DNA from 2 places in the Aeribacillus sp. FSL M8-0254 genome. Region 2 is predicted to be linked to the other one. Evidence: riboswitches for the same ligand, from Rfam matches in the RefSeq annotation. Region 2 holds a riboswitch; the other holds the start of a gene.

What was found. Region 2 has a riboswitch for S-adenosylmethionine ahead of NSQ44_RS05605 (methionine biosynthesis PLP-dependent protein). Riboswitches for the same ligand answer to the same signal wherever they lie in the genome.
Region 1: another riboswitch for S-adenosylmethionine. It lies ahead of metK (methionine adenosyltransferase); the one in region 2 lies ahead of NSQ44_RS05605 (methionine biosynthesis PLP-dependent protein).

The regions. Positions count from the first base shown of each region.
Region 1 covers NZ_JBBOZY010000001.1:954,011-957,957, forward strand. The annotation lists gene pckA (phosphoenolpyruvate carboxykinase (ATP)) at 202-1,791, opposite strand; SAM riboswitch class I at 2,060-2,251, shown strand; gene metK (methionine adenosyltransferase) at 2,457-3,662, shown strand; gene NSQ44_RS04815 (phosphatase PAP2 family protein) at 3,712-3,947, opposite strand, start outside.
Region 2 covers NZ_JBBOZY010000001.1:1,129,736-1,133,682, forward strand. The annotation lists gene NSQ44_RS05600 (aliphatic sulfonate ABC transporter substrate-binding protein) at 1-855, shown strand, start outside; gene NSQ44_RS18960 (YSIRK-type signal peptide-containing protein) at 1,849-1,893, opposite strand; SAM riboswitch class I at 2,159-2,296, shown strand; gene NSQ44_RS05605 (methionine biosynthesis PLP-dependent protein) at 2,414-3,529, shown strand; gene metC (cystathionine beta-lyase) at 3,522-3,947, shown strand, end outside.

The DNA.
Region 1 (3,947 bases), 180 kb from region 2:
GAAGGAAAAGGAATTTTCTTAATTTTATCGAGTACGGCTTCCATTTGTCTTATCATAAAAAATCGCGTAACCCCTTTTTCATAAAAGCTCGTTGAAAAAGGGGTTTTCGTCTAAAAATCTGTATATAACGGTTTGTTTGCCAACCCAATATAAAAAAAGGCTATCGGACAAAAAGCCGATAGCCGAAAGTAAGTAATTTTTTTATATGATTGGACCGCCAAGTTCTTCAATTTCCTTCGGAACGTTCGAGAATTTTTTGAAGTTCTCTTTGAATGCTTTTGCTAATTCATACGCTTTTTGTTCATAAGCGTTTTTATCACTCCATGTTTTAATAGGCTGTAAAACTTCATCAGGCACTCCTGGAACATGAGCAGGAATCGCCAGCCCGAAAATAGGGTCTTTTACAGTTTCCACCTCATCGAGTTCGCCTTCCAATGCTGCCTGAACCATGGCTCTTGTATAAGCAAGTTTAATTCGTTTTCCTACTCCGTATTCTCCGCCGGTCCACCCTGTATTGACTAAAAATACTTTCACATCATGTTCTTCGATTTTTCTTCCGAGCATTTCAGAGTATCTTGTAGCTGGAAGCGGAAGAAATGGTGCTCCAAAGCATGTGGAGAACGTTGTTTTAGGGGAAGTAATACCCCTTTCCGTTCCAGCAAGCTTGCTCGTATAACCGCTTAAGAAATGATACATAGCCTGTTCTTTCGTTAATTTGCTTATTGGCGGCAGAACACCGAACGCATCAGCTGTTAAAAAAATAATAGTGTTAGGGTGACCCGCAATGCTCGGTTTAGCAATATTGTCAATCGCTTCAATTGGATAAGCCGCACGGGTGTTTTCTGTTAATAAGGAGTTGTCATAATCAGGAATTCGTGTCGATTCATCAACCACAACGTTTTCCAAAACGGAACCGAATCGAATCGCGTTATAAATTTGAGGTTCTTTTTCTTCAGACAAACCGATGCATTTTGCATAACAGCCACCCTCAATATTAAAAATACCAGATGAAGACCAGCCGTGTTCATCATCACCAATTAACCGGCGTTTTGGATCGGCGGAAAGTGTTGTTTTGCCTGTTCCCGATAAACCGAAAAAGAGCGCGACATCGCCTTCTTGACCGACATTGGCGGAGCAGTGCATTGAAAATATATCTCTTTCTGGAAGCAGGAAGTTCATGACGGAAAAGATAGACTTTTTCATCTCGCCTGCATATTCAGTTCCGCCGATCAGGATTATTCTCTTTTCAAAAGAAATAATGATAAATGCTTCTGAGTTCGTTCCATCCACAGCTGGATCTGCTTTAAAGGAAGGAGCGGAAACAATCGTAAACGGATTTTTATGCTCCTTTAAATCGTCTTGGCTTTTCGGACGGATAAACAGTTGGTGAGCAAATAAATTTTGCCAAGCCAATTCATTGACCACTTGAATTGGAAGACGATATTTTTTGTCAGCTCCGGCAAATCCGTTAAAAACATAAATTTCATCTCTATTTTTTAAATATTGTATGACTTTTAAGTACAGTTTTTCAAAAACTTCTGATGAAATTGGCTTGTTGACGGGTCCCCAATCAATTAAATGCTTGACAGAATCTTCTTCAACGATGAATTTATCTTCTGGTGACCGGCCGGTATATTTGCCTGTTGTAACCGAAACTGCACCTGTATTTGTTAAAAAACCTTCTTTCCTAGCTAAAACTTTTTCTACAAGCCGTGCGACTGGTAAATTATGATATGCATTTGGTCCGCTAATCAACGAAGCTAATTCATTTGATACATCTACAATATTCATATACATACCATCCTTTTTTTGCATATTTGAAATGGTTTTATAGAAATAGTATAACACATTTGTGGAAATAGTCCATCCTATTTATCAATTTCTGAAAATAATGTTTTTACTACATATTTTGCCTTCATTTTTGGGCATCATACGAATCATGATTGATCAGCTGATCCTGAAATAATGGATATCAGACGATTTGGAAAATTACAGAGAAGCTTTTTTTATTGTTGACAAGTACTTTTTTGCTCCTGTATGATATACATTTGAACGGATACTCTTATCCCGAGTTGGCGGAGGGACAGGCCCTATGAAGCCCAGCAACCGGCTCGTTGAAAGAAGACAGTAGAATATGGCTTTCAAAATCCCGGTATTCTATGGACATACAACATGGTGCGAAAGAATTCCATATTCATAGACGAGCAATGGTGCTAACCTGATGCAAGGTTATATCCTTGAACGATAAGAGTGAAAGGCAATGATGTTTATAACAACCTTTCCTCTGGCAGGGAAGGTTTTTTCTATGTATAAGAGAAATCTCGTTTAGCCAAGTTTTTCTTATCGTACGAAATTTTGATATGTTTACAATAGTGGTGAGGGAATGAGTTCCGTGTCAATGACAAGGAGTGTAGCACTCCATAAACATCATTTTAAGTTTGAGGAGGAAGCAGTAAATGACAAAAAAGCGCCGTCTGTTTACATCTGAATCCGTAACGGAGGGGCATCCGGACAAAATTTGCGACCAAATTTCAGATGCGATTTTAGATGCCATTTTAGAAAAAGATCCGAACGCACGTGTAGCTTGCGAAACATCTGTCACCACCGGACTTGTATTAGTCAGTGGAGAAATTACGACAAGCACGTATGTGGATATACCAAAAATTGTGCGAGAAACGGTCAAAGAGATCGGCTATACGAGAGCTAAATACGGTTTTGATGCTGAAACTTGTGCTGTTTTAACATCAATTGATGAGCAATCACCCGATATCGCTGCAGGGGTGGATAAAGCTTTAGAAGCGCGAGAAGGACAAATGACTGATGAAGAAATTGAAGCGATTGGCGCTGGAGATCAAGGGTTAATGTTCGGTTTTGCATGCAATGAAACGAAGGAATTAATGCCTCTCCCGATTTCCATTGCCCATAAGCTTTCACGCCGGCTTACAGAAGTTAGAAAAAGCGAAGAAATTCCTTATTTGCGTCCGGACGGAAAGACGCAAGTTACGGTAGAATATGATGAAAATGAACAGCCGGTTAGAATTGACACAATTGTCATATCGACTCAACACCATCCGGAGGCAACTTTAGAACAAATTAAGCAGGATATTAAAGAAAAAGTAATTGATCCGGTTGTGCCAAAAGAACTGATCGATGAAGAAACAAAATATTTCATCAATCCTACCGGACGTTTCGTTATTGGCGGACCACAAGGAGATGCAGGATTAACGGGACGAAAAATCATTGTCGATACTTACGGAGGCTATGCGCGCCATGGCGGAGGAGCTTTCTCAGGAAAAGATCCGACGAAGGTAGACCGATCTGCAGCTTATGCGGCTCGTTATGTAGCGAAAAATATTGTCGCAGCCGGACTTGCAGACAAATGTGAGGTTCAGCTGGCCTATGCAATTGGTGTAGCGAAACCTGTCTCTATTTCTGTTGATACGTTCGGTACTGGCAAAGTAAGCGAAGATGTTTTAGTTGAATTAATTCGCAATAACTTTGATTTGCGCCCAGCTGGCATTATAAAAATGCTTGACTTGCGCCGCCCGATTTACAAACAGACAGCTGCTTACGGTCATTTCGGACGCAACGATCTAGATTTGCCATGGGAACGCACAGATAAAGCGGAAGCTTTGCGCGAACAAGCTCATCAATATTTGTAAAATAAAAAAGGTGTCCAATGCGATGCATGCATTAGACACCTTTTTGCTTTTATGGTCCGAATGCGACAAAACAGATGGTGCCAGCTGAAGCTCCTAGAACTATTCCCGCCAGCACATCTGAAGGGTAGTGTAGGCCAAGAAAAATTCTTGATAGTGCCACACTGAATGTGAGAGGAAGCAAAATCCATGTTAAGGCTGGAAAAAAGAGCAAAAATGGTGTAGCCACTGAAAATACAGCTGTCGTATGTCCAGAAGGAAATGAATGGTCAGTTAACGGATTTTCTA
Region 2 (3,947 bases):
CCGGCGATGATTGCGAAGGAAAAGGGCTACTATGAAGAAGCACTAGGGGATCAGGTAGAGATTGAATATAAAACTTTTCCGGATGGCGGTGCTTTTATGACAGCGTTGAAAACCGGCGAAATTGACGCCGGGCTTGTCGGTCCAGCTCCTGTCATGAATAACTATTCTAATGGTGCAGACGTGAAAATTATTGCTGGTGCGTCATCTGGGGGTACTGTCGTCGTAGCAAGCAAAAAAAGCGGAATCGAAAGCTTAGATGATATTCATAATAAAACATTCATTACTCCTGGTGTCGGCTGCACTCACGATGTCCAATTTGAAACGTATTTGCAAGATTACGACATTGCTTCATCAAGAATCGGCGGCACATTAAAGCATACAACTGGAAACCCGGCACAATATCAAGCTTTCTTTGAATCGGGAAAAGTGGATTTAGCCGCTGTGCCTGAGCCTTGGGCTTCATTATTAATAAAAGACGGAGCGAAAGTGATTGTCGATACGAAAGACATCGCCTATGGCACTACACTCCCGAACACTGTTTTAGTGACAAGCAACAAATTTATTAAAGAAAATAAAGATTTAGTTCAAAATATCGTCAAAGCTCATAAAAAAGCAGTCGACTTCATCAATAAAAACAAAGAGGAAGCACGCGATATTGCCATTCAATCGATTAAAGATATAACCAATCAAGAGCTTGACCCAGAAATTATCGACAGCGCTTGGGAACGTGTCCGCTATACAACCGAAGTGGATGAAAAAGTTCTTCAAGACTTTTCTAACTCTTCTTATGACTTGAAATTTTTAAAAGAAAAACCGGATCTTAAAGGTCTTGTAGATACAAGCTTTTTGAATTAAGCAATAACCCCCCTATATAGAAGCTGTTTGATATTATGCGGCTTCTGGATAGGGGGTTATTTTGTTGATGTTCAAGATGAAGCAGTTGTTAAAAAAGGATTATCCCAAAAGTTGTTTATGATTATGCCTGTATATTGGGATTCTGTTGTTGTGAGAGCATTTTATTCAAATCGCTCGAATAAGCTCCCGTTTTTTCACATTGTTTGGAGCTGTCCAGAAAGTCAAAATCCATTGAAAACGAATCAACATTTCTAAAACATTAAAGGGGCGTCTATAAGCCGGAAAATCGACTTATTAGACAGCGCCTATATGAATTTCAATTTCTCCATTTGGGCTTTAGGCTGTATTTTTCAAGCACGCTCTATTAAACCAGTTTCTTCTTGCTTCCAAATCTTACTCCAAGTTTTAAACATGCTTTGTTCGTCCGTTGTATCTACTTGAAAAACTTTATTTTCATGTTTCTCGGGATTTCAATTAAAAGCTTCCCCATTATTTTCTTCAATTGCAATGCTTAATTAAATAATCTCCTCTGTAGTCGCTTTCATAATCATAATAAATTCCGTACACATTGTTTTGATGATGTTCCAATTTTTAGAAAGCGTTTTCTCACATAATTTTGATTTGCCCCATCATTTGCTCGTCATGAAAATTATTGGTTCGAATGCTGTCGATTATATACAGCATCATAAACAGTCTTTCCTTTCCATAATATTGATAAAAAAGAGAAGGCGCATCAGTAAAGAATGTTCAGCAAATTTTCCAACGGCACGTTTATGTTCATCTTTTTTGCTTCCCAGCTTCACCTGCAAAACAAATATCGCATCTTCGTTTTCTGTTCAGCTGCTTTATGGAATACGGGTTCATTTGACTGAAGTTGGCGAAAAATTTATCAAACGATTAGTTTGCTAATTCAATCGTTTCATTCTCTGTTTATTAAATTCTCTTAAAATTTTCCAATTCCTCAAAAGAAGATCACCTCGTTCACAATTTTTCTTAAAAATACGACAGCTTTCGAATTGAATATTTGCATTTTAAAATCTATTAAAATTTGGGAAGCCTCAGGGGAAAATAAAACCACTTTCATTGAAATGATGGAGGATCAAAGGTGATCCATACAAAAAAATTTCCCTTTTGGCTTTCGCAAAAAACATTTCCAGAATCGACGGATTATTTAAAGAATGTTCTTATTTTTCTTTAGTTTTACTGAAAATAAATCAAAGTTATCGGAATTGTTGGCAGGAAACGTCTTGAATTTTTTTAAAAACTGAGGTAAAGTTATACCTATCAAAAGTTCATATCGGAATTCTTATCGAGAGAGGCGGAGGGAACTGGCCCGAAGAAGTCTCAGCAACCGGTACAAGGACGGCGGCATGATAACCTTTGTACCAAGGTGCTAAATCCAGCAAGCATTTTGCCGTAAGATATGCTTGGAAGATAAGAAGGAGCCAAACAATAAACGCCTTCTTCTTATGAAGAGGGCGTTTTATTTTTAAAGCCTCCTCTACAGGCAATGAAAGCAGCACATTTTTACTAACTAAAAAAGGGAGGAAAGTCAAAGATGAATATTGAAACAGTTTTGGCCCAATTAGGAAATCGAAGTGAAGCTCTTACAGGAACAGTAAGCGCCCCCATTTATTTGTCCACTGCCTACCGGCATAAAGGAATAGGCGAATCAACAGGTTATGATTACACTCGGACAAAAAATCCAACGAGAGAGCTTGTCGAGGACGCCATAGCCAAATTGGAGGGAGCCGATCAAGGATTTGCATTTTCTTCCGGAATGGCAGCGATTCAGACGATTATGGCTTTATTTAAAAGTGGAGATGAACTGATCGTTTCAAAAGATTTATATGGCGGGACATACCGCTTGTTTGAAGAAGAGTGGCGCAAATACGGTCTTACCTTCCACTATGACGATTTTACGTCTCGCGAATATACGGAATCATTAATAAACGAAAATACTAAAGCGATTTTTCTAGAAACGCCCACTAATCCGCTTATGCAGGAAACATCGATTTCCTCGTTGGCGGAATTGGCCCGGAAGCACAATTTGCTGCTGATCGTTGACAATACGTTCTACACGCCTGTTTTGCAGCGTCCGATTGAAGAAGGAGCGCATATCGTGATTCACAGCGCAACGAAATATTTAGGCGGTCACAACGATGTCCTTGCCGGCCTGGTCTGTGCAAAAGGGAAAGAAATTTGCGAAAAATTAGCCATGCATCAAAATGCAATTGGTGCGGTATTATCTCCTTTTGATTCGTGGCTGCTGCTTAGAGGAATGAAAACTTTATCATTGAGAATGGCCAAACATCAGGAAAATGCAAGGGAGCTGGCGGCATATTTAAAAGAGCTTCCTGAAATTGATGATGTATTATATCCTGGCAGAGGCGGAATGCTTTCCTTCCGTGTGAAAAAAGAAGAATGGGTCAACCCGTTTTTGCAGAATCTGAAATTAATCTGTTTTGCGGAAAGCCTTGGAGGGGTAGAAAGCTTTATAACGTATCCAGCTACCCAAACACATGCGGACATTCCGGAAGAAATCCGAATTCAAAACGGTGTATGTAACCGGCTTCTCCGTTTTTCTGTAGGGATTGAAAGCGTGGAGGATTTGAAGGAAGATCTCAAGCAGGCATTGCAAGCAGCTGCGAAAGGAGATTTACTAAATGCATGACCAATGGAGCTTTCAAACAAAATTGATTCATAATAAACATAAGGTTGACCCGACAACCGGTGCTGTCAGCGTGGCGATTCAGCAAGCGTCAACGTTTCATCAGCAAACATTGGATGAATCTCCTGAATTTGACTACAGCCGTTCAGGAAATCCAACACGAAAAGCGTTGGAAGAGGCGATTGCCGAACTGGAGGGAGGCGCCAGAGGGTTTGCTTTTGCTTCAGGAATGGCCGCCATTTCAACAGCTTTTCTGCTACTGTCTTCGGGAGATCACGTTCTTGTCACTGAAGATGTGTACGGCGGAACATACCGGATTGTTGCCGATGTCTTATCGCGCTTTGGCATTGAATATACGTTTGTCGATATGACGGACCTTGATGCCGTAAAAGCAAATATACGTCCGAACACAAAAGTGATT